Regions from separate parts of the Paenibacillus sp. NPDC058367 genome, predicted to be linked through region 2. Evidence: riboswitches for the same ligand, from Rfam matches in the RefSeq annotation. Region 2 holds a riboswitch; each other region holds the start of a gene.
The links. A riboswitch is a leader RNA that binds a small molecule or an ion and turns the genes downstream of it on or off. The one in region 2 is predicted to bind cyclic di-AMP.

Region 1 (7,547 bases), on a different contig from region 2:
TCTTCGCTGGTCCATGACAGGTTTCTCCTCCTTAGGTTTCCAAAAGCTTAAGATTTACATGGTGAATGACGTTAGCCTTCTCTATACAGGCGAGCATTTCAGCTTCATTCTCACAGACTGCGGCATGCTCCAGCCATAGTCGGAATTTCTGTTTGCGTATAACGGATAAATGTAAGGGAAAGGTGTTGCCGGATCTCATTACGTACCAACCGACTGCAACTTCTTTCCACGGTTCCTTAAAAGCGGTGAGCCACGGAAAACGTTGGTGTGCTGACCAATCCTGCAGCTGTTGCTTTTCTCGGATATTTTTATATATTTCGTATATAATTGTTCGGTCCATACAGTATTCACAGGTAGATGGGCTGCTGAAATGGCGAAGTGATTCAATCTGCTTCTGACCAAAAGCATAGCCGACAATAGTTCTGTGATGATCCTCTTCGAACCACAACGCTCCAAAGCAAACATAATTTAGACTTATCGGCTCAAGTAGCCCTTGCTGAGTTCCCCAATAATAGTGTTTCATTCCTTTCACCCCGTCCAGCATGCTATCACCCTATAGATTCAGGTAACGCAAAAACCGCAGCAAGAGGAGGACCTCTGCTGCGGTTTTGGAATACAGGTATACACACACCTGTGCCAAAGCGTGGCGGATCAAGGGTCTCTCTCTTTACGCTTACGAGGTTAGCTGTCGGATTCGGACGGTGAGAGTCGCCCTACCTATGTGAGACTTGAACAGTCTCCTTCGGATTCACCCCAAGTAGGCCATGTGGCCTGATGGTTCCCCCGTTCCCTGCAAATGCAGGAACTCAGCGTTGAATGTATTTCGTGAAATAGATTCAACCCGAATCATACTCTTTTCAAGGTGTTTCTGTAAAAACAGAAAGTGTTCTTTTGAGCGCAATTTAAACCAAATCCTGCCTACTACGACGAAAAAGGGAACCAAATAGGTATTTATTGCGAGTTATCGGGCTTCTTCCTCGCTTAATCTCGCTTTCTTGTTTCCTTTCTTATATAGGCGATTTTTGGTGATTTCACTAATCGTGGTGAATAAAATCACATGGTATGACCGTTTTTCGCTAATGGATTGAAACTCGAGTAAACAAGAGATATAGAGAGATTGGATATCAAGTAAGCGCTATCCAATGCGAAAATAGTTTTTAATTTGCATTATTTTGGCATCAATCAGGTTTTACAATACTTCCTGCATAAGGGTATGATTACTCCTGTTTCAACAACAATCGAATATTTGATCCGCTTAATTTCCGATAAGGAAAGCGGGGGAACCAACAATCGGCAGACGATGTGAGAGTCGGAAGCCGGTTATGGGGTGAATCCTGTAGAAGATGCCAGTGAGCTCGCATCTATACAGGTAGGGCGACTCTCACCGCCCGAATCCGACAGCTAACCTCGTAAGCGTATGGAGAGAGGATGAGTGCAATGTGACCGCTAGCGAGCCACAGAGGAGAATCCTTTGTGGCTTTTTGCTGTGCTTTTTTAAGCAAAGCATTTATGGAAAACCTCACGAAGAGGTCGTTATATTCATCATTAGCGGTAGCTTTTTTTTCAAGATCAGGGTGATCAAGCTCTGATCTTACAAGCAAAGCATTTGAGGAGAATAAGAGATGACAGATCAGAATGAATATGTACTGGTATGTGCGCCAACGAAGGCAGGCGAACATTTTATTAAGCTTCTAAAATTCAGAGGCATTAAGATGGCCGGATTGACCAACAACTTGCCTGAGAAGGCCCTACTCGAAGAGATGGGGATTGAACAAGTCGTTCTAGTTGATACCCGCCATCAGAATACTTGGTTTCGCCCGCCGTTTCCGGTAGGCCGGGTATATCTGTTCGAGAGCAGCTTTACGTTATGCTGCCGTTACATTCAGATGTGCCGTACCTGGACGACACAGCCGATTTTTGTAATTACAAGCTCAATAAATCCTAGATTGGTCTATAAAAGACTTGGCGCGAGTTATGTAATCTATTCCCACAGCGGTGATGCTGATTTTCTGGTAGATAGATCACCTCATTAAGGATAAAAGAAGGAGTGCGGAAGATATGATGGATCTGTATATGGTGGCTTCGTTAGCTGTAATTTACGGGTTATTTTATGGATTTATGCGCTGGTGTGCAGGTGTAGTTGAGGATACGGGGAGGGATAAGCTGTGATTCTAGTAATCGCTGTTACCCTACTGCTGTTTATATATCTGGTTTATGCATTGATTCATCCGGAGAAATTTTAAGGAGGGGCATTCATGGGCATTTTGCAAATTGTTGCTGTAATCGTAATTCTCATCTTGCTGGTTAAGCCGATGGGCACGTATTTATATTATGTGTTTTCTAATGAACCGAACCGTACGGATCGATGGTTTGGAGGTATGGAAAAAGGAATTTTTAAGCTGATCGGCCTGAAAAAACGGGACGGTATGTCCTGGAAGAAGTATGCGCTCAGCTTTGTTTTAACGAATATCGTACTGGTTACTTTCAGCTATATCTTTCTTCGATTGCAGCGGGGTTTACCACTAAATCCGAATGGAATTGCGGATATGGAACAGACGCTTTCGTTCAATACGGTGATTAGTTTTATGACTAATACAAACCTGCAGCATTACAGCGGGGAGACGGGACTTTCGTATTTTTCACAAATGGCTGTCATCACGATGATGATGTTCACGTCTGCAGCGAGCGGATTTTCTGTTGCGGTTGCCTTTGTCAGAGGGATCACAGGACGGAAATCAGTCGGGAACTTCTTCGAGGATTTCGTTAAAGCACATATTCGTGTATTCATTCCTCTAGCTCTGCTGGTTTCATTGGTACTGGTAGGACTACATGTGCCGCAAACACTCAAGCCATCGCTTGAAGTCACTACACTAGAGGGGCAAACGCAACAAATTGCTATCGGTCCAGTAGCTTCTCTGGAATCGATCAAGCATTTGGGCACCAATGGTGGCGGCTTCTTCGGAGCCAATTCATCGCATCCTTTTGAGAACCCTAATCCACTTACGAACGTGCTAGAGATTCTCTCTATGTGGATGCTGCCAGCTTCGCTCCCTTATATGTACGGATTGTTTGCCAAGAACAAACGTCAGGGCTGGGTAATTTTTACCGCAATGATGACCTTGTTTGTTCTGCTATTAAGCCTAAACTTCTATGCTGAATCGAAAGGCAATCCGGCGATCAATGCACTAGGAATAGAATCTTCACAAGGTAGTATGGAAGGTAAAGAGGTGCGCTTCGGCATACCGCAGTCTTCCTTGTTTACTTCAGTAACAACCGCAGCTACGACAGGTAGTGTTAACAATATGCATGATACGCTGACGCCGCTGGGAGGCATTACGCCTCTTGCACTGATGATGCTCAACAATGTCTTCGGTGGTAAAGGTGTCGGACTGATCAATATGCTGATGTATGCGATTCTGGGTGTCTTCCTGTGCGGTCTCATGGTCGGCAGGACACCGGAGTTCCTCGGACGGAAAATAGAGGCCAAGGAGATGAAGCTGATTGCCATAGCGATCCTTGTGCATCCGTTCATTATCCTTGTGCCAACCGCAGCTGCGTTCCTGACCGATTTGGGGCAAGGGGCGATTACGAACACTGGATTCCATGGACTCAGCCAAGTGTTATATGAATATGTCTCTTCTGCCGCGAACAATGGTTCAGGATTTGAAGGGCTTGCAGACAATACAACTTTTTGGAATGTCACAACCGGGATTGTCATGCTGCTAGGTCGTTATGTCTCTATCATTGCAATGCTGGCGGTAGCAGATTCTCTGCTTAAGAAGAAGCCGGTTCCTGAGACGATTGGCACGTTCCGCACAGACAATGGACTGTTTACGGGAATTCTGATTGGTACAGTAGTGATTATCGGTGCGTTGACGTTCCTGCCGGTCATTGTACTCGGCCCCATTGCAGAATATCTAACCTTACGGTAGGAAGAGGGAGAATAAGATGAGTACTGTAAAAAGAAAAAAGCTGCTGACGGGACCCATACTCCTTAGCGCTGTAAAGGATAGTTTTATAAAGCTTAACCCAGTAACGCTAATCAAAAATCCCGTCATGTTCGTGGTAGAGGTCGGTACGATCATTGTCCTCCTCATGGTGCTGGCTCCTGGATATTTTAATGCAGAGCAATCGATAGGCTTCAATATCACAGTGTTGTTCATTCTGCTGTTTACAGTGCTGTTTGCGAACTTCGCTGAAGCACTGGCAGAAGGCCGGGGGAAAGCCCAAGCCGATTCGCTCAAGAAAACAAAACAAGATATCACAGCTAACAAACTGGTTGGAGGAGCGGTGAAGACAGTCTCTTCCTCCGAGCTGCGTAAAGGAGATATCGTCATTGTCAGTCAGGGAGAACTCATCCCTGGTGACGGTGAGGTGATTGAAGGGCTGGCTTCCGTAGATGAATCAGCGATTACAGGTGAATCTGCACCTGTAATCAAGGAGGCTGGTGGGGACTTTGGCTCCGTTACAGGCGGTACACGGGTCGTCAGTGATGAGATTAAAGTCAGAATTACAAGTGATCCTGGTGAGTCGTTTCTAGATCGAATGATCTCTCTTGTTGAAGGGGCGAAACGTCAGAAGACACCTAACGAAATTGCGCTAAATACGCTTTTGATCAGTCTGACGCTGATTTTCTTGATTGTAGTAGTGACCTTGCGGCCGATTGCAACTTATCTAGGTGTTGATCTTGATATTCCGGTTATGATCGCCTTGTTGGTCTGTCTGATCCCGACAACTATCGGGGGACTGCTATCCGCAATCGGAATAGCGGGTATGGACCGGGTGACCCAGTTTAATGTACTCGCGATGTCTGGTAAGGCCGTTGAGGCTGCTGGCGATATTAATACGATGATCCTAGATAAGACCGGTACGATTACCTTTGGGAACCGGATGGCGAGTGAATTTGTACCAGTCGGAAATGAATCCGAAGCGGAGCTTACGGCATGGGCGGCCATCAGTTCCCTAAAGGATGAGACGCCTGAGGGACGTTCTGTAATTGAGCTGGCCAAAAAGCTGGAACGCAGCTATGACAGCAAGCTTGCTGAAGGTGGCGAATTCGTAGAGTTTAAGGCCGAAACTCGGATGAGTGGTATTGACCTGCAAGATGGACGCTGCGTACGCAAAGGTGCGGTAGACTCCGTGAAGAAATGGGTACAGTCGAAAGGCGGTGTCATTCCCGCGAACCTCGACAGTAATTCTGATGCCATCGCCCGGATGGGGGGGACCCCGTTAGCGGTTGCGGTAGACAATCGGATCTATGGACTTATTTACTTGAAGGATACCGTTAAGCCAGGCATGAAAGAGCGGTTTGATGAGCTGCGGAAAATGGGGATCAAGACCATCATGTGTACGGGTGACAATCCGCTGACCGCAGCTACGATTGCCCGTGAAGCGGGGGTAGATGATTTCATCGCTGAAAGTACACCTGAGGATAAAATAGCAGTCATTCGCCGCGAACAGAACGAGGGTAAGCTGGTTGCGATGACCGGGGATGGTACAAATGATGCCCCTGCCCTTGCGCAAGCTGATGTGGGCTTAGCCATGAATAGCGGCACTACAGCTGCTAAGGAAGCAGCAAATATGGTCGATTTGGACTCCGACCCTTCGAAGATTATAGAGGTCGTAGCGATTGGTAAACAGCTGCTGATGACGCGGGGTGCGTTAACAACCTTTAGTATCGCGAATGATATCGCGAAGTATTTCGCTATTATTCCGGCGATGTTCATGCTCGCCATTCCTGAAATGGAAGCCCTGAATGTAATGGGACTAGGCTCGCCAAGCTCGGCTATAATATCCGCCTTAATATTTAATGCGATTATTATTCCGCTGCTCATCCCACTGGCTATGAAGGGTGTGTCGTATAAAGCTATGAGCTCTACGAAGCTGCTTGGACGTAATATATTTATCTATGGGCTAGGCGGAGTGGTTGTTCCATTTGCTGGCATCAAGCTCATTGATATGATCGTAAGTGTATGGATTTAACGACGTGTTGACTAATCATTGAAAGGGTGAGAGCATCGTGAATAACGGAAACGCCATGGAGGACACTGAAGAGCAGTTATCATCATCGAAAGGTGCTTATTTCTTTATTATTGTACGACTAAGTTTAGTATTTATTATTCTCTGCGGAGTGATCTATCCTCTGACAACTACAGCGCTTGCCCAGGTTCTAATGCCGTCGCAAGCGAACGGCAGCTTGCTTAAGAATGATGCTGGAGTAGTTGTAGGCTCGGAACTCATTGGGCAGAACTTTACGAACCCAGGACTATTTCATGGTCGTGTGTCTAGTATTGAGTATAAAGCAGAAGCCTCAGGGTCCAATAACTACGCTCCATCCAATCCGGATATGCTGCAGCGGACAAAGGATTTCATTACGCAGTGGAAGCTCGATAATCCGGATGTGCCCGTGAACAAATTGCCAGTTGATTTGGTCACCAACTCGGGTTCGGGGCTTGATCCGCATATCACACCAGCTTCAGCAATGGTGCAGATTCCTCGGATTAGCAATTTAACCGGTATTCCTGCATCGCAGCTGGAAGAGCTCGTAAATAAGCATACCGAGGGTCGTGACTTAGGGTTGTTTGGTGAAGAACGGGTCAATGTGTTGAAGCTGAACATGGATCTACTGAAACTAGCGAACAAATAAATATAGTAAATATCCCTGCCAGATTACTAGAATCGGGCAGGGATATCTTGCTTTCTAAAATATAAGAAAGTATAAGTTTCACATTATACTTTCTTATATTTCTACGAGAAACGGCTGTCATCTTTGAAGGACGACAATGTCGTTTCTTCTTGGAACAGAAGGGTACATGCATGATCGGGGTTAGTAAGGAGTGGTCTTGATGGGAACATACCGGAGGAAGACGCCGGAGGAGCTGCTGCTCTCTATCTATGAGCTGCATCGGGGACGTCTGAAGATCTATATCGGTCCGGTCAGTGGGTCGGGCAAAACGTATCAGATGCTGCGTGAGGGCCAGGCACTAAAAGCGCAGGGAATCGATGTTGTGATCTGTGCGGTTTCGACGAATCAGAGTCCAGAAACTAAGGATCAGCTGGGCGATTTGGAACGAATACCAAGTATTCATTGGTTTCAGAAAGATATAGAGAAGAAGGATCTTGATGTAGAAGCTATTGTGGCACGTAATCCAGAAGTTGTGCTAACCGATGGCTTGGCCCACCAGAATCGCGAGGGTGCGGAGAGATCTGGAAGACTGGACGATATCAAATACTTATTGAGCAATGGGATTAGTGTCATCACAACTGTAAACGTGTACGAACTAGAAGGTGCTGCGGATCTGGCACGGAAATGGACCGGGATTGAGGTAGAGCATTCTCTTCCCGCCGAGGTGCTTACCCTTGCCGATGATATTGTTCTAATTGATGTGACCCCTGAAAAAATACTTCAGCGCTTGTCCGATGGCCATTTAGGTAAACGCCAGCAGAGATCGCTTTTTAATAAGGGTAATTTAAGCAAGCTGCGGGAGCTGGCACTTCGGATGGTCGCTGAGGATGTTAATGACTCGCTGGAGAAACACCGGGAAGAA
Region 2 (7,547 bases):
TGAAGTAAGTTACGTTCTCAGCGTTGCCGCAGAAAATGCAGGCAGGCTCATATTTCTTAAGCATAATGCGCTCACCATCAACGTAAATTTCAAGTGCGTCTTTTTCACCAATGCCAAGAGTACGGCGCAATTCAATGGGAATAACTACCCGTCCAAGTTCGTCTACTTTTCTTACAATTCCTGTTGATTTCATCATAACAATCGTTACTCCTCTCAATGTTCCAAAAACGTCATTATTCGACATTGTTCACTGTTTTATGATATTTATAATACCAACGATTCCCAAAACAGTCAACCTTTTTTCATCTGTTGAATAAGTGCTTTTTCACGAAAACTTTGAATTCCCTATAACAATCACGAATTCTAAAAAAAGTGAAAAAATAAACTTTGTCGATTTACCAAGACTAAAAACGTCACTATTCGACAAAGTACGACATAATTATTTATTATATACTTATATTGGTTAAAATCATACTAAATTTAATAAAGGAGTTGATCTCATGAAGCAGCCGCTCACAGAAGAAAAGGTTTTCAAAGATCCGGTTCACAATTATATCCATGTGCAGGATACTATTATTTGGCGACTAATAAATACAAAGGAATTTCAGCGTTTACGTCGTATTCGCCAGCTGGGTACCTCGTATCTTACTTTTCATGGCGCAGAGCATAGTCGGTTTTCTCATTCCCTAGGGGTGTACGAAATTACACGTAGAATTATTTCGCAATTTGAACGAAGCGGGTATAAGGATTGGATTCCTGAAGAAAGTCTGCTCACCTTGTGTGCGGCCTTGCTGCATGATCTGGGACACGGTCCATTTTCCCATTCTATAGAAGAAGCTTTTGAAATGAATCATGAGGATTGGACTTGTCGAATTATTCTGGAGGACACAGAGATTACTGAGATCTTGCGTGATGTGGAGGAGGATTTTCCTCGTAAAGTAGCCTCTGTAATCGCTAAAACTTATGAGCATGAAATTGTTGTAAATCTGGTTTCGAGTCCGCTAGATGCTGATCGCATGGATTATTTGCTGCGTGATGCGTACTATACAGGTGTAAACTATGGAACGATCGACATTGATCGGATTTTAAGAATGCTGCGTCCTTATAATGGTCGAATTGTTGTAAAAGAATCGGGAATGCATGCCATTGAAGATTATTTAATGTCGCGTTATCAAATGTACTGGCAAGTCTATTTTCATCCGGTGACACGCAGCTCAGAGATTATTTTGCGACAAATTTTTCGTAGAGCCAAGGAGCTTTTCCAAGAGGGGTACAATTTTAGTTTCATGATTAATCCACTGGAGGATTTGTTCCGTGGTGAGGTGACAGTGAAGCAGTATTTAATGCTGGATGAAGCACTGGTACAGACGGCTTTTATGCAGTGGACGCTTGAGAAAGATGAGCTACTAAGCGACTTGTGTACCCGTTTTATTCATCGTAAACTTTATAAATATGTTGAGGTGGAGAATCTCGATACAGAAATGATTACTGAAATTCGCAGCAGTTTTGCGGCAGCGGGACTTCACCCAGAATATGATTTGGAGATTGATTTTCCGACAGATCTGCCCTATGATGTGTTCCGTCCGGGAGAAGCTTTTGACAATAAACAAATTCTGCTGCTTGATCGGCATGATCATCTGCGGGAAATTTCAGAGGTGTCGGATATTGTGCGTTCTATTAGCGGCATTCACCGTGGAAGATATCATCTTTATTTTCCTCAGGATAAGTTAAGAAATGCGCTTACGCGATTGCCTGCTTCTATTGCAGAGATTTTTGCAAAATAATACAAGAAAATATGGGATTTTTGACAAGAAGAGTAGAAAAATAAGATATCACGGATAGCGTGAAACTTATATTGTTATATATCTAAAAAAGAACAAGGAGTGAGGGTTAAAATGTTTCTGTTTGACACACATACGCATCTGGATGCACCTCAATTCGACGAGGATCGCGAAGAAGTTATCGCTCGTGCTGTAGAAGCAGGAGTTAGCAAGATGATTAATATCGGATTTAATCGGGAGACGATTCCCTCAACGATGAAGCTGGCGGAATCTTATGATTATATTTATGCGGCAGTGGGTTGGCATCCTCAGGATGCGATTGATATGAAAGAAGGAGATCTCGATTGGATCGCTTCTCTATGCAGTCATAAAAAAGTAGTGGCTATTGGTGAAATCGGACTGGATTATTACTGGGATACTTCTCCCAAGGATGTGCAACATGAAGTTTTTCGCAAGCAAATTGGACTAGCCCGTGAATTAAATATGCCGATTTGTATTCATGATCGTGATGCACATGAGGATGTTGTACGGATTTTACGGGAGGAAAAAGCAAATGAGGTTGGAGGCGTGATGCACTCGTTCTCAGGAAGCTGGGAAACAGCTAAAATGTGCTTGAATCTTGGTTTTCATTTATCCTTTGGAGGACCCATTACGTTCAAAAATGCAAGAGTGCCAAAAGAAGTGCTTGCGCAGACACCACTAGACCGATTATTGATCGAAACCGATGCTCCATATTTGACTCCACACCCCTTCCGCGGGAAGCGAAATGAGAGCGCTCATGTGAAGCTTGTAGCAGAGGCAGCAGCTGAAATTAAAGGGTTAACATGGGAAGAATTGGCTAAAATAACGTATGCGAACGCACTGGAACGATTTGGGATTGAGTGAAAACGGGAGCAAAACAGGTGAAAAATAGAGAATGGCCGATATATTAAACTTTTTTAATATAAAAACGGCTGAATATTACAATATTTTAACCATATTTTTGCGTAAACGTGGTTGAATCGTCCTTTACAACATGCATCAAAACAGGATATCATCTTTTCAGTGATGTGAGCTGTGTTATAGTGACAGCCATTGATTCATGGATCGTCTCGCTGAGTCTCCGTATGGAGAACGGGGGAACCAATATTGACCTACCGCATGCCTGTATTTTAAATACGGTTTAGACGTGCCGTAGGACAGTATTTGATTTCTTCACGTGGTCTTTGGGGTGAATTTAAGGGCAACCGCCATGAGCGGGTGACCTGAAATAGGGCGTCTCTCTTTCGTCCGAACCCGACAGCTAACCCCGTAAGCGCAAGTAAGAGAGGCAACCTCGTGCACAAGCATTCTCTATTCTGATATTGGAGAAGCCACGAAAGAGTCCTCAGTTGAACTCTTTTTAGGCTTTTTTATTTTTGAATAAATAGAATGTTGCCCACATACTGTTATATAACAGGGGTGGGAGTAGCTGTGCCGAGCAGGCGATCCATGAGCAGGAGACGCTAAGTTATTACGTGCGTGTCCTGTGACAATCTCAAATAGTTTCGTCAAAGGAATTCAGTCCTCATGATATACAATTGACGACGGGGCTATGTAAGGAGGATGGAGAGAATGGGCGTATTCCAACCAGAAGTATCCCATGATTCGCAGTCATCCAGCAGGTCTTTCGCATTACGGTGGGAGCAAGTAAATACTCGCGTACTTTTACTTGCAGGCGTGATTTCAGTCGCTATCGCGCTACTTATTCTGCTGTACGTACACGGTCAAAGTAACAAACAATTATTTTTAGTAATAGACGGGCAAACACAGACGCTTGAAACGCGGGAAGCGCTTCTTGGTGATGTGTTGGAGAAAGAGCAAATTTCGCTGCAGCCGCATGATGAACTATCTTTAGGTCTGAGTGATGAAATAAAAGACGGTGACCGTGTCGTTATCAATCGTGCGCAGAAAATTAGTCTTACTGCGGATGGAGCAACAAAAACGTTATATACGACCGAGGACACAATTGGTAAAGCAATTGAGAAAATGGGCATTACCCTAGAAGGTCATGATAAGATTTTCCCTTCGTTAGACACCACCATTTCTGCAAACATGGAGGTTAAGATTGTTCGCATCAACAAACAGACCGTACAGCGAACAACTAACTTACCCTTCAGAGTCATCAAGACAGCAGACCCCTCCCTTACTGTGGGAACAGTTAGAGTGGCACAGGCAGGCAAACCAGGCGTCATGATTCAGCATATTGAGAAGATCTACCAAGACGGAGAACTGGCCTCTATGCGCATGATTGGTAAGGAAGTACAAACGGTAACGAAAGATAAGATTATTGCCGTTGGTACCAAAGCACTTCCTAAGCCGGCTGTAGCTAAGACTACAACAACTTCCAAATCAAACACCACTTCAAAAACGGCTAAGGTTAGCGCTAAGACTAATAATGTCACAAGCAAGGCTGGCGTAGACTTTGAGTACAAGAAGATGATTAAGAACGTCTCCATGACAGCTTATTCATCAGAAGAGCCAGGTATTGGTAACAAAACTGCTTCCGGAACACGCGTAACGGAAGGTCGTACAATTGCGGTAGACCCGAATGTAATTCCTATTGGCTGGTGGGTATATATCGAGGGGCTTGGATTCCGCCGAGCAGAAGATACTGGCGGTGCCATTAAAGGCAATAAAGTAGATGTCTATTACGATTCACTGAGCCATGTGCGTAATTTCGGTCGTAAATCACGTACCGTTTATGTGATTGGACCTGTGAAGCCGGAGTTAAACTAGGCTGAAGCTTTTGCAAATTATTCTTTGATAAGCTATAGTGATGATAACCGTTAAGGAACGCCAGATGATCATTTCGTTGATCGCAGAGCAACCGCTCATCACTTATACATTCTTTAACCAAAAGAAGAGGAGCGAAACCTCTTCTTTTTTGCTTTTTTTGGAAGGAGTCAAGAGATATGATTAAGGAATTAATTGTCGTTGAAGGTAAGAGTGATACCGTCGCTGTTAAACGCGCTGTAGAAGCAGATACGATCGAAACAGGGGGCTCGGCTGTAGACCGGACCGTAATTGCGAAGATCGCGCTTGCTATGGAGCGTAGAGGAGTGATTATCCTTACTGACCCGGATCATGCGGGTGAACGAATTCGTAAGATTGTGTCCGCAAAGGTGCCGGGCTGTAAGCATGCCTTCATTCCTGAGAAGGACGCAACCCGCAAGGGAGATATCGGTGTGGAGAACGCTTCACCAGAGGCGATTCGTCATGCGCTGCGGAATGTACATACCTCTTTTGAAGGTGCACCTGCTTTAATTGGACTTGATGATTTAATGGCCGCTGGAATGCTTGTACACCCTCGGGCAGCTGAAAGACGTATGGCACTTGGTAATTTGCTTGGAATCGGATATTGTAATGGCAAGCAGCTGTACAAGCGGCTGGCGATGTTTGGAATTACGCGGGAGGAATTTGCCGGAGCTCTCGCCCAAATTGATCAGGGGGGCATTACTTCATGAGTGGTAGAGAGGAAATTTCGACTCCAAAACGGACGAAAGAAATTATTCAACGTTATGGATTCAAGTTCAAGAAGAGCTTAGGACAGAATTTTTTGATTGATCAAAATATATTGGACAAGATTGTTGACGCTGCTGGGCTAGATAGCGAATCAGGGGCATTGGAAATCGGTCCTGGGATTGGTGCCCTGACGGAGCGTTTGGCGCTAACCGCTGGTGCAGTGACCGCTGTGGAGATCGACCGTAGGCTGATTCCTATTTTAAGGGACGTACTTTCCCCTTATCCGCATGTTAAGGTTCGTAATGATGATGTTCTGAATGTAAATCTGCAGGAGCTGTTCAAAGAAGATTTTGCATCCGTGAACAAGGTAAGCGTAGTTGCCAATCTGCCGTATTATGTAACTACTCCGATTCTGATGAAGCTGCTCGAAGAGAAGCTTCCGCTTGATAACATTGTTGTAATGATTCAGAAAGAGGTTGCGGAGCGTATGGCCGCTTCTCCGGGAGGAAAGGAATACGGGAGTCTTAGCATTGCCGTGCAGTACTACAGCGAGCCTGAGCTCGTCTGCATTGTGCCGCGTACGGTGTTCATTCCTCAACCTAATGTGGAGTCCGCTGTAATCCGTCTAAAGGTAAGAGAGCGTCCACCGGTAGAAGTTGAGAGTGAGAAGCACTTCTTTGAGGTCGTCCAAGCTTCTTTCACACAGCGTCGCAAGACGATTGCTAACAATCTCAAGGCTCGTTACTTCCCTGAAGAGGGACGTGAGCGTCTGGAGGCTTTACTCGCAGAAGCTGGTATTGAACCAACACGTCGTGGAGAAACGTTAAGTCTAGAAGAATACGCCCGATTAAGCGGTGTTCTGTTGGCTGCTGGAATTGAATAAGCTAAAAACATAGCTAGTTATGAACCAACTGAGGCCTTTGCCCATACGATGGGGTAGAGGTGGTGGTTGTAATGAATTTAGGAGACTTGGTCGTTCGTAAATCTTATGGCGGAGATTTGACTTTTCGTGTAGATCATATTGTGCAGGACAGAGCCGTCATTAAAGGCACAGATTTCCGTCTGTTGGCGGATTCTCCTCTGAATGACTTGGTTCAAGTGCCTCCTACCCGAATTACGGAACGAGGACAGCAGGCACAGATTAAAGCGAATGAATCACTGACACAGCTGCGGAAAGACCGACAGGAGCAAAGTCAGAGGAGCGGGAGCGCTCTATCAGAAGGAGCATGGGCTCCATCGCCCAAGGAAGCTGCTTATTTTGAAGTGCCGGGAAAAGTACTGCATCTGGATGGCGATCCAGCGTATTTGAATAAGAGCCTTAGCTTATACGAGCAATTGCGGATCCCTGCTGAAGGCCATCATGTTCATGAGTCCGCAATGGCTGACACTTTATACCGGCTGCTGCCCCGCGTGCGTCCAGATATTGTGGTGATTACCGGTCATGACGGGGTGCTGAAGCAACAGCATACTTACGATCTTCACAGTCTGAGCAGCTATAAAAATTCGCAAAACTTCGTAGCTGCTATTAGGGTAGCTAGGGATTATGAGCGAAATTTTGATGCGTTGACGATTGTTGCAGGTGCTTGTCAGTCACATTTTGAAGCACTGCTGGGGGCAGGGGCGAATTTCGCCAGTTCTCCTGGACGGATATTGATCCATGCCCTAGACCCAGTTTATGTAGCGGCAAAATCGTCGTTCACGCCCATTAGGGATACGGTGAATCTGAGTGAGGTTTTGAACAACACCATTAGTGGTAATCAGGGAATCGGCGGTATTGAGACCCGTGGCAGCTTCCGTATTGGGATGCCGCGTCTGCAGAACCTGTCAGCACTAAAAGTGACACCTTCCGCAATTTAATCGACAGGTACTGGTCTATTTTCAAAGCTAATATGTAATTTGGAGTGGCCGAATAGAGTAACGCGAAGAAAGGGTGAGCGATGAGCTTAACCCTTTTTTTATATAAGAAAGTATAAGTTTCACGCTATACATTATCCTTATATTTCCCGCATAAACGCTAACCGTCCTTGTAGGGACGACGCCAAAGGCGATTATGCTTGTGTGAAATGGTAGTTATCTTTAAAGATCGACAATGTTATTTTTCTTGCTTTGTGGTAAACCTATTACAGATAACAAGGCTATTAGTTCGCCTCTGATTCCCCGCAAAAAAATTCCGTTGACAACCAAATATTCATCATCTATAATTATTTATTTGCTTTGACAAACACCTGGGGAAGTTGTATAATGGACAAGAAAAGAGGTGGTCGTCAGGCAATGGCTAATAAC
Region 3 (7,547 bases), on a different contig from region 2:
GGGTGAAGCCATTGTAGAGCCTTCTGCCGCCTATGTGTTGACCCGTTTAATGGAGGGAGTATTTGAGACTGGGGGGACAGGAAACCGTGTAGCTTCTATAATCAAACGTCCGGTAGCCGGCAAGACTGGAACTACGGATACAGACGGCTGGATGGTAGGCTTCACCCCCGAGCTGTCCACTGCAGTTTGGGTTGGATATGACAAGGGGCGCGACATCACAACTACCGATGGCCGACGGGCAGCTCCAATTTTCGCGGAGTTTACTGAAAAAGCGTTGGAAAATATCCCGCCTAAGATTTTTCCCATTCCAGATGGCGTAGTCAGTGTATACATCAATCCGCAATCCGGTAAGCTAGCTACAGCAGCCTGTCCCGAAAAAGAACTGGAGACTTTCATTAGTGGAACTGAGCCCACCGAATACTGTGATCAACATGGCAAAGCTCCCGCTGTCGATGATGTACAAAGCAAAGTAGATCCTGCTGAAGAAAGTCGTTCCCTGTGGAACAATATTAAACGCTGGTGGTTGAATTAACCTCTTCATTAATTGAAGAGGTTTTTCTTTTTTATTACTTATTTATTGTAGAATCCATAGGATGGCCAAACTCGATTTTCACTTCTCCCACAAAGGATGTAACCGCTTCATTAATTATATTCACCCCATTCTCTTAACTCACAATTACTGCTATAATAGTTAGTAGCAACCAAAATATAAAGATGTAAATGAGGGACATGGGATGAAGGATACAGGCATGATCCGGAGTTTAGACAGTCTTGGGAGAATTGTGGTTCCCGCAGAAATCCGTATGACTCGTAATATCGACATTGGTGATCCTATCGAATTTTTTATATTAAACGATAACACCATCATACTCAGGAAGTACACCTCGACAGAATGTACGTTTTGCAGAAGCCACGACCATGTCACCTACTATAAAGAGCAATTTATTTGCAGTAGCTGTCTAAAAGAAATTGCCGACCCTGAACGCATGTCTCAAGTGCCTGAGGCGCGCCAAGATTTTGCAGGCGAAGTGTCAGAACACAGCAGCACGATCCGGAAGACGAAGACAGAGGATATGTGCCAACGCCTGGAGCGGGCCATAGAAGAACATCCATATGCCAATCAGAAAGAGCTTGCTGAAATTCTTGGGATCAGTCAAGCCAGAGTAAGTCAACTCAAACGCAAACTTAGTACGGCAGGCAAATCGTAAACTAATTCATTGTGTTCAATTCAAAAAGGCTTCGACTCTCCTATTTCAGGATGTCGAAGCCTTTTTTCTGTATCAGGTAACCTTGACCGGGTAATTCGTTCCTACTCGGTCAGTGCAGCCTTAAGCTCATCGGAGGACGCAGTCCACCATGCCTCATTATGAGAGATCAAGAGGGATTTGAGGGCAGCTTTTTCAACTGCGCCAAGCCCTCCCACATCGATTTTACGTTTTAGAGCAGCATCCAACTTATTGACATGCTCGGCGAGAATTTTCCAACCGCGACGTGCTTCCGTATCGATCCACATTTCGCAGGCCGTTATTCCACCATAGAATTGACTATCCTGTGTACGGTCCACTGCTACCCATACTACCCAAACCTGTCTACCATTAGGTACATCTTCACGGTTCATGGAGAATTTAATCCCCTTTTCAACCTTACTCTTGGCATGCATGGCACCAATATCAATGACTGCTTCACCGCCATCAATAATGACAGGCGATACGTTATTGAGCTCTATAGAGCCCGCTCCAAAGCCTTTATGTTTACTTTTGGCATTCACAATATTTAAGGCAATCTGTTTCTTGCCCTCCGGTTGTATGTTGTCCACGAGTGCACACCCTTCCTCTTACGAATAATTTAATTTTAGCTAATAATGCGGCGATTGCAAACATATACATCCCGTAGATGCTTGTCACGGGAGGAATCACACTATGAAGTCACTGTCATTAAGGTACATCATCATCTTTGCGACCCTGGCCACCCTCGTGCTATTAGGAGGCATATGGGTCTATTCGGGGGATAACTCCACATCTTCTGTTACTAGCTTTGTTTCAAAAGAGGCCAAGTCCTCAAGCGGCACAGCTCCTGCAGCTGCACCACAACAGACACTGCCTGAAAGCGCCCCCGTTCCAGCAGAAGAGGCATTAAGTCAACGAGTTGTCGAGTATCACATCGATGTTCAGCTTGTTCCTGATACAGAAACCTTAATCGCTTCTGAGACGGTAACCTGGACACACCCCGGTGTAAAACCGGTAAGTGATCTATATTTTCATATGTATCCAAATGCTTTTGCTTCACCAGATACTACCTTTATGAAGGAGTCCGGGGGAACGCTCAGAGGTGACACCATGCCAGAGAACGGCTTCGGAAGTATGACTTTAACCGATTTGCGCACAACAGAAGGAACATCACTAATGCAAAGAGTGCAATTTGTACAACCCGATGATGGTAACGTCAACGATAAGACACTCCTAAAGGTGCATCTCCCACAGCCGGTTAATGGTGGAGAAAGTGTCACGCTTAAACTCCAGTACGAGGTCCAGCTCCCCAAAATATTTGCCCGTATGGGCGCATCAGGCAATTTCGTGATGGCTGGGCAATGGTTCCCTAAACTTAGTGTATACGAGCCTATGGGCACACGTGGGGTTAAGGAGGAAGGCTGGGATTTGCATCAGTATCACGGCACCTCTGAGTTTTACAGCGATTTTGGCATCTTTAATGTAACGATTGCGGTTCCTTCCGACTACACGGTAGCTGCGACCGGATTTCCTGTGAAGAATGCCAAGCTAAAGCAAGATCAAAAAATATATCAGTTCTACGCTGACGATGTCCATGACTTTGCGTGGGCGGCATCCCCTGATTTTACAGTAGCCGAAGAAGCCTTCTCTACGCCAGAAGTGCCTGGTGTACGGATTAAGGTGTATCTCGATCCATTACACAAAGACTTAAAGGAACGATACCTTCAGGCCGCTAAGGCAGCTCTGACCTACTTCAGCAAATGGTATGGTCCTTATCCCTACTCGACTCTGTCTATTATCGTTCCGCCTAAGGAGGGGAATGGGGCTGGAGGAATGGAGTATCCAACACTCATTACAGCATTTGGAGCCACAGACTCTTCTCCTGACACCTCACTTGAAAGAACCGTCGTTCATGAAATTGGCCATCAATACTTTTACGGCATGGTAGCCAGCAATGAATTCGAAGAGGCTTGGCTAGATGAAAGCTTCACTTCTTATGCTGAAGACAGACTCATGGAGCAAGAATATGGCATCAAAACGAATCTCCCTCTTCAGTCCAGCTTGGTGACCAAATCAGAGCCGCTAAATTTAGAAACATGGAAATATGCCGGGGCAGAATCCTATAGCCGGAATGTGTATATTCGCGGAAAGCTAGTACTTAAGGATATTGAGCGCCAAGTAGGCACTAAGGCAATGAACAGCATCATGTCCACTTACACACGTAAATTCCGTTTCCAGCACCCCACTACGTCTGATTTTCAAAAAGTCGTTGAGAAGGTAACCAAAAAATCATGGCAGCCTTATTTCGAAGATTATATTTATGGTGGTGGTGCTCCTGATTTCTCAGTAGATACGATTACGATTAAAAAGAATGGCAACAGCGATGCTCAGAGCTATGAATCCATAGTAAAGATTACAAACAAAGGGAGCCATTACGTTGACGTTCCCATTAAATTCACATTCGCCGATGGCTCTGCTACAGAGCGGGTCTGGAGCGGTGAAGGAGCAGAGACTACCTTCCAATTGTTAAGCGATAAGCTTCTTCTCTCTGCTGAGGTTGATCCTGAGCATACCATTCTGTTAGAAAACAAGCATCTTAATAACTTCAGACTGGCGGAAATAGAGCCCAAAACGCTCTCCCGCTGGACATTAAGTGTAACTAAACTAGTTGAAACCGTGCTCGGAACTCTTGTCTGGTGAGGTGAATGATTGTGAGAACATCGATAACCCGCGGCTGGCAAAGCATGAAGGAGCAATTTTATATTCTGATTCTGCTCTTCATCTACCGACTGCTCTGGGGCTACTTTATGTACGGCTTCATCCGGTCTGCTATCGTTCCAATTCTACTGCGTTATCCAGATAAAGACGCTGGAGGCAGCGGAATGGGCAGACTACTCTATTATGTCGAAGGGCAGTTCAACTTGAACACAGATCCTGCGATACGTACTTGGTTATGGATGTTCCTAGGGCTTGTTGTCTTACGACTGCTACTCTCCCCCTTCATAAGGGCAGGATTACTGCATGAACTCCATCAGGAGCGAAAAGGAGAGCGTGGCCTGTTCTTTTTTCCAGGTATGAAGCTTTATGGATTTCCAGTGTTTATCTTCAGTCTAATCGAATGGGCGCTGGCTCTACTTCCGTTATACTGGCTTGCTCCAAAAATGTACGGGCTATTCTTGTCCTCCTTTCTGAACTACTCTTTGTTACTTCATCTAGTTCCATACGTATTGGCATGGCTTATATACATCTTTATCGTGCGCCTGTTCCTTCTATATATGCAGTTTGGGTATACCAGCGGCACGGGGATGTTCTCCTCCTTATTCATTTGCTTGAAGTCGCTGATTCCGGCAATAGGAATTTCAATCATACTTGGTGCAGCAGGCCTGATCCTTTTGCTAGTGTGCGGAATAACGGGTATCTTCTGTCCTGGCCTACCAGCACTTCTTATTCGTCAACTTTCATCACTGCCCTCAACACTCTTCAAAATGTGGGGAATTTCAGCTCAATATCATCTATGGCACAGTAAAGCATTTCCACAATAATTTGAAGCATTACAGAACATAATATAAGAGTCCCGGTTCCTGAATCAGGAGCTGGGACTCTTTCGCGTTATAGACAAATTATGAGGATTTGCAAAATCGTAAAGACTTTGTTACAATAAGTCCTGTTCCATTGGTAACAAGTTTGTAATCATTTGAAACGATTTCTACATAACTTCATGTATTTGTCGTAGTCATGTCGATAAGTCACTATCTGGTGCATAAAACGCCGAATTCCTTGCACCGGGAAGTGGGGGAACCATATTTTGGGTGAATTGATCTCGCTTTGCAGTGATCATAGGGGAACCTTCTACCGAATCCTTAAGCTAACCTCACAGGCATTGGAAGGGGTACAATTTTTTTGAAGAATTTAAGAAAAGCATGCGTCGCTGCGGCGCTAGGACTTGTGATGGCGTTCTCTATTGGTGGAGGAAGTGCCTTTGCAGATTCTAAGATGGACAGTGTTATTTCAAAGACAATTGGAGTTGCCTATAAAACCGGAGGCACTAGCACTGCCGGGTTTGACTGTTCTGGATTTACTACGTATGTATTCAAGAAGGTGGGTCTTTCTTTGCCCCGTACTTCAAAAGCTCAATATAATGTCGGAACTCCTGTAGCCAAAAGTAAATTACGTTCAGGTGACCTAGTTTTCTTTAACACATTGGGCAACGGCGTATCCCATGTCGGCATTTATGTTGGAAACGGAAAATTCGCACAATCATCATCTTCATATGGCGTGACCATCACTTCACTTAGCCAATCCTACTGGGCCAATCGCTACGTTGGTGCTAAAAGAGTAATGAGTACTTCCTCATATCAAGCTATAGCCTACGATTAATACTTCCCCACAACTATAATCTCACAATTACATTATATAGACCTGGGTTTGATTATTGACTTAATCGAATCCAGGTTTTCTTTTGCCTTATTATATTCTTTACACCTCTTGAACGGACTTTAAACACTTTTATTTGATAAAAATTTCAATAAATATAAAAATTAGTTTAATATTATCGCTTACATATGCATTTTGTCTTTAAAAAAACGAATTTTTCTGCATGATTATGTTAAAAACGATTGCCAAGCGGCACTCTGTTTGTTACAATAACTGCAGTAAGATTTTAGTAACATTTTTGTAATCATTAAGTTGTTATTTACAAAGGTTTTGTCATGTATTGATTACAAGCTATTCCTAATCAACAGTATCAGCCGAGTTTCCTAACTATTAGGAAAACGGGGGAACCAACTTTGGGTGAATTGACCTCCATTTTTAGAGGGGTCATAGGGGACCTTCAACCGAACCCTTAAGCTAACCTCGTAGGCATCCGGAAGGGGTATAAACTTTTGAAGAAGAAGCTAGCAGCAGCAGTACTTAGCTTTTCCATTATTTTCACCATCGGAGCAGGAAGCGCTTTCGCGGATTCCAAAATGGATAAAGTGATCGACAAGACCATCGGAACTAAGTACGTATCCGGCGGCATCTCCACAAATGGATTTGATTGCTCCGGATTTACAATGTATGTATTTGATAAAATTGGTATAAACCTACCACACCAATCAGGTTCCCAGTATCAAATGGGTACTGCTATCTCCCAAGATGATTTAAGATCTGGTGATCTTGTATTCTTCAATACAAGTGGTAAGGGTGTCTCCCATGTCGGTATTTATGTCGGTGAAGGCAAGTTTGCACACGCATCTTCCTCACGCGGTGTAACGATTAGCTCCCTGAGTGATAGCTACTACGTGAAACGCTACATCGGTGCTAAACGAATTATGAGCACGGATGCTTATCATTCTGTTGCTTCTGAGACAGAAGATAATGATGATGTTCAATAAGTAAATCGTACATAGGCTCTTTTCCAAGATGTTGATTCTTGGGGAAGAGCTTGTTTTTTGTCTTATTTAGTATTTACCCCTCTCAGAATTTGTAAAACAATAATCCTCATAAATTTCTGAGTCGACCATGCCTTTTTTTGTATATAATTAGTTACAAGCATAAACGCCTTCGATGTCCTTATAAGGACCATAAGTATTTTAAGCTAGAAATATAAGACATTTAAAGTTCGCCCGTGAAAGGAGGTCCTTTGACCTTATGATAAATCCCTCTGTTACTTTTCATGTAGCGCCTATGGAGACCAGTCACGCGGAAGAGATTTGCAACTGGGATTACACTGCCCCTTATAATATTTACGGCTGGATGCCGTGGGAGCAAATGCAGGCTCTTGGAATCGAGTTCGGTGACCCTCAGCTACGGAATGAGCAATATGTCTCCATACTAAATGGGCAAGGGATTTTGTGTGGATTCGCGCAGTTGTTTCCAATGGAAGGTGTTGTTCGCTTGGGGATTGGTATGCGCCCTGATCTATGCGGTAAAGGTCTAGGAAAAATATTCATGGATGCAATTGTGCAAGCAGCCTTGTTTCGTTATCCTGAGCGTGAGATTGATCTAGAGGTATTGACCTGGAACCAGCGGGCGATCCGAACTTACCAAAAGTGTGGATTTACGATTACCGATACGTATGAACGCCTAACCCCCACAGGAAACAAACCTTTTTATTGCATGGTCTATGATAAATAATATTAAATTCCATATTTTTCAATGATTTGATGGCATTATCGTTCATTTTTTTGTCACAAACCCTATGATAACGCTTCACCTTGAGCTATAATGTAGGGAGCAGCTTACATAGAAGGGACGAACTGGGATGCAGAAATGGATCATGAGCGGTTTGTTTTTTGCCGCCTGTGCCTTTGCGGTAGTACTTATGTTTACACTTCCAGG

Region 1: it holds a riboswitch for cyclic di-AMP, as region 2 does, so the genes downstream of both, ACFWMP_RS25250 (hypothetical protein) here and ACFWMP_RS30910 (resuscitation-promoting factor) in region 2, are expected to answer to the same signal.
Region 3: it holds a riboswitch for cyclic di-AMP, as region 2 does, so the genes downstream of both, ACFWMP_RS31110 (C40 family peptidase) here and ACFWMP_RS30910 (resuscitation-promoting factor) in region 2, are expected to answer to the same signal.

The regions. Positions count from the first base shown of each region.
Region 1 is NZ_JBHXIZ010000005.1:433,483-441,029, forward strand. It holds gene ACFWMP_RS25240 (hypothetical protein) at 1-15, opposite strand, end outside; gene ACFWMP_RS25245 (hypothetical protein) at 32-523, opposite strand; cyclic di-AMP (ydaO/yuaA leader) riboswitch at 657-822, opposite strand; cyclic di-AMP (ydaO/yuaA leader) riboswitch at 1,243-1,432, shown strand; gene ACFWMP_RS25250 (hypothetical protein) at 1,623-2,033, shown strand; gene kdpF (K(+)-transporting ATPase subunit F) at 2,166-2,243, shown strand; gene kdpA (potassium-transporting ATPase subunit KdpA) at 2,256-3,932, shown strand; gene kdpB (potassium-transporting ATPase subunit KdpB) at 3,949-5,982, shown strand; gene kdpC (potassium-transporting ATPase subunit KdpC) at 6,038-6,646, shown strand; gene ACFWMP_RS25275 (histidine kinase) at 6,846-7,547, shown strand, end outside.
Region 2 is NZ_JBHXIZ010000012.1:44,608-52,154, reverse strand. It holds gene ACFWMP_RS30925 (AbrB/MazE/SpoVT family DNA-binding domain-containing protein) at 1-196, opposite strand, end outside; gene ACFWMP_RS30920 (HD domain-containing protein) at 501-1,784, shown strand; gene ACFWMP_RS30915 (TatD family hydrolase) at 1,896-2,666, shown strand; cyclic di-AMP (ydaO/yuaA leader) riboswitch at 2,864-3,093, shown strand; gene ACFWMP_RS30910 (resuscitation-promoting factor) at 3,375-4,538, shown strand; gene rnmV (ribonuclease M5) at 4,715-5,266, shown strand; gene rsmA (16S rRNA (adenine(1518)-N(6)/adenine(1519)-N(6))-dimethyltransferase RsmA) at 5,263-6,147, shown strand; gene yabG (sporulation peptidase YabG) at 6,219-7,121, shown strand; gene veg (biofilm formation stimulator Veg) at 7,536-7,547, shown strand, end outside.
Region 3 is NZ_JBHXIZ010000013.1:20,337-27,883, forward strand. It holds gene ACFWMP_RS31085 (transglycosylase domain-containing protein) at 1-532, shown strand, start outside; gene ACFWMP_RS31090 (AbrB/MazE/SpoVT family DNA-binding domain-containing protein) at 735-1,208, shown strand; gene ACFWMP_RS31095 (YwhD family protein) at 1,310-1,816, opposite strand; gene ACFWMP_RS31100 (M1 family metallopeptidase) at 1,920-3,926, shown strand; gene ACFWMP_RS31105 (hypothetical protein) at 3,938-4,768, shown strand; cyclic di-AMP (ydaO/yuaA leader) riboswitch at 4,983-5,121, shown strand; gene ACFWMP_RS31110 (C40 family peptidase) at 5,175-5,603, shown strand; cyclic di-AMP (ydaO/yuaA leader) riboswitch at 5,963-6,104, shown strand; gene ACFWMP_RS31115 (C40 family peptidase) at 6,110-6,601, shown strand; gene ACFWMP_RS31120 (GNAT family N-acetyltransferase) at 6,858-7,343, shown strand; gene ACFWMP_RS31125 (c-type cytochrome) at 7,471-7,547, shown strand, end outside.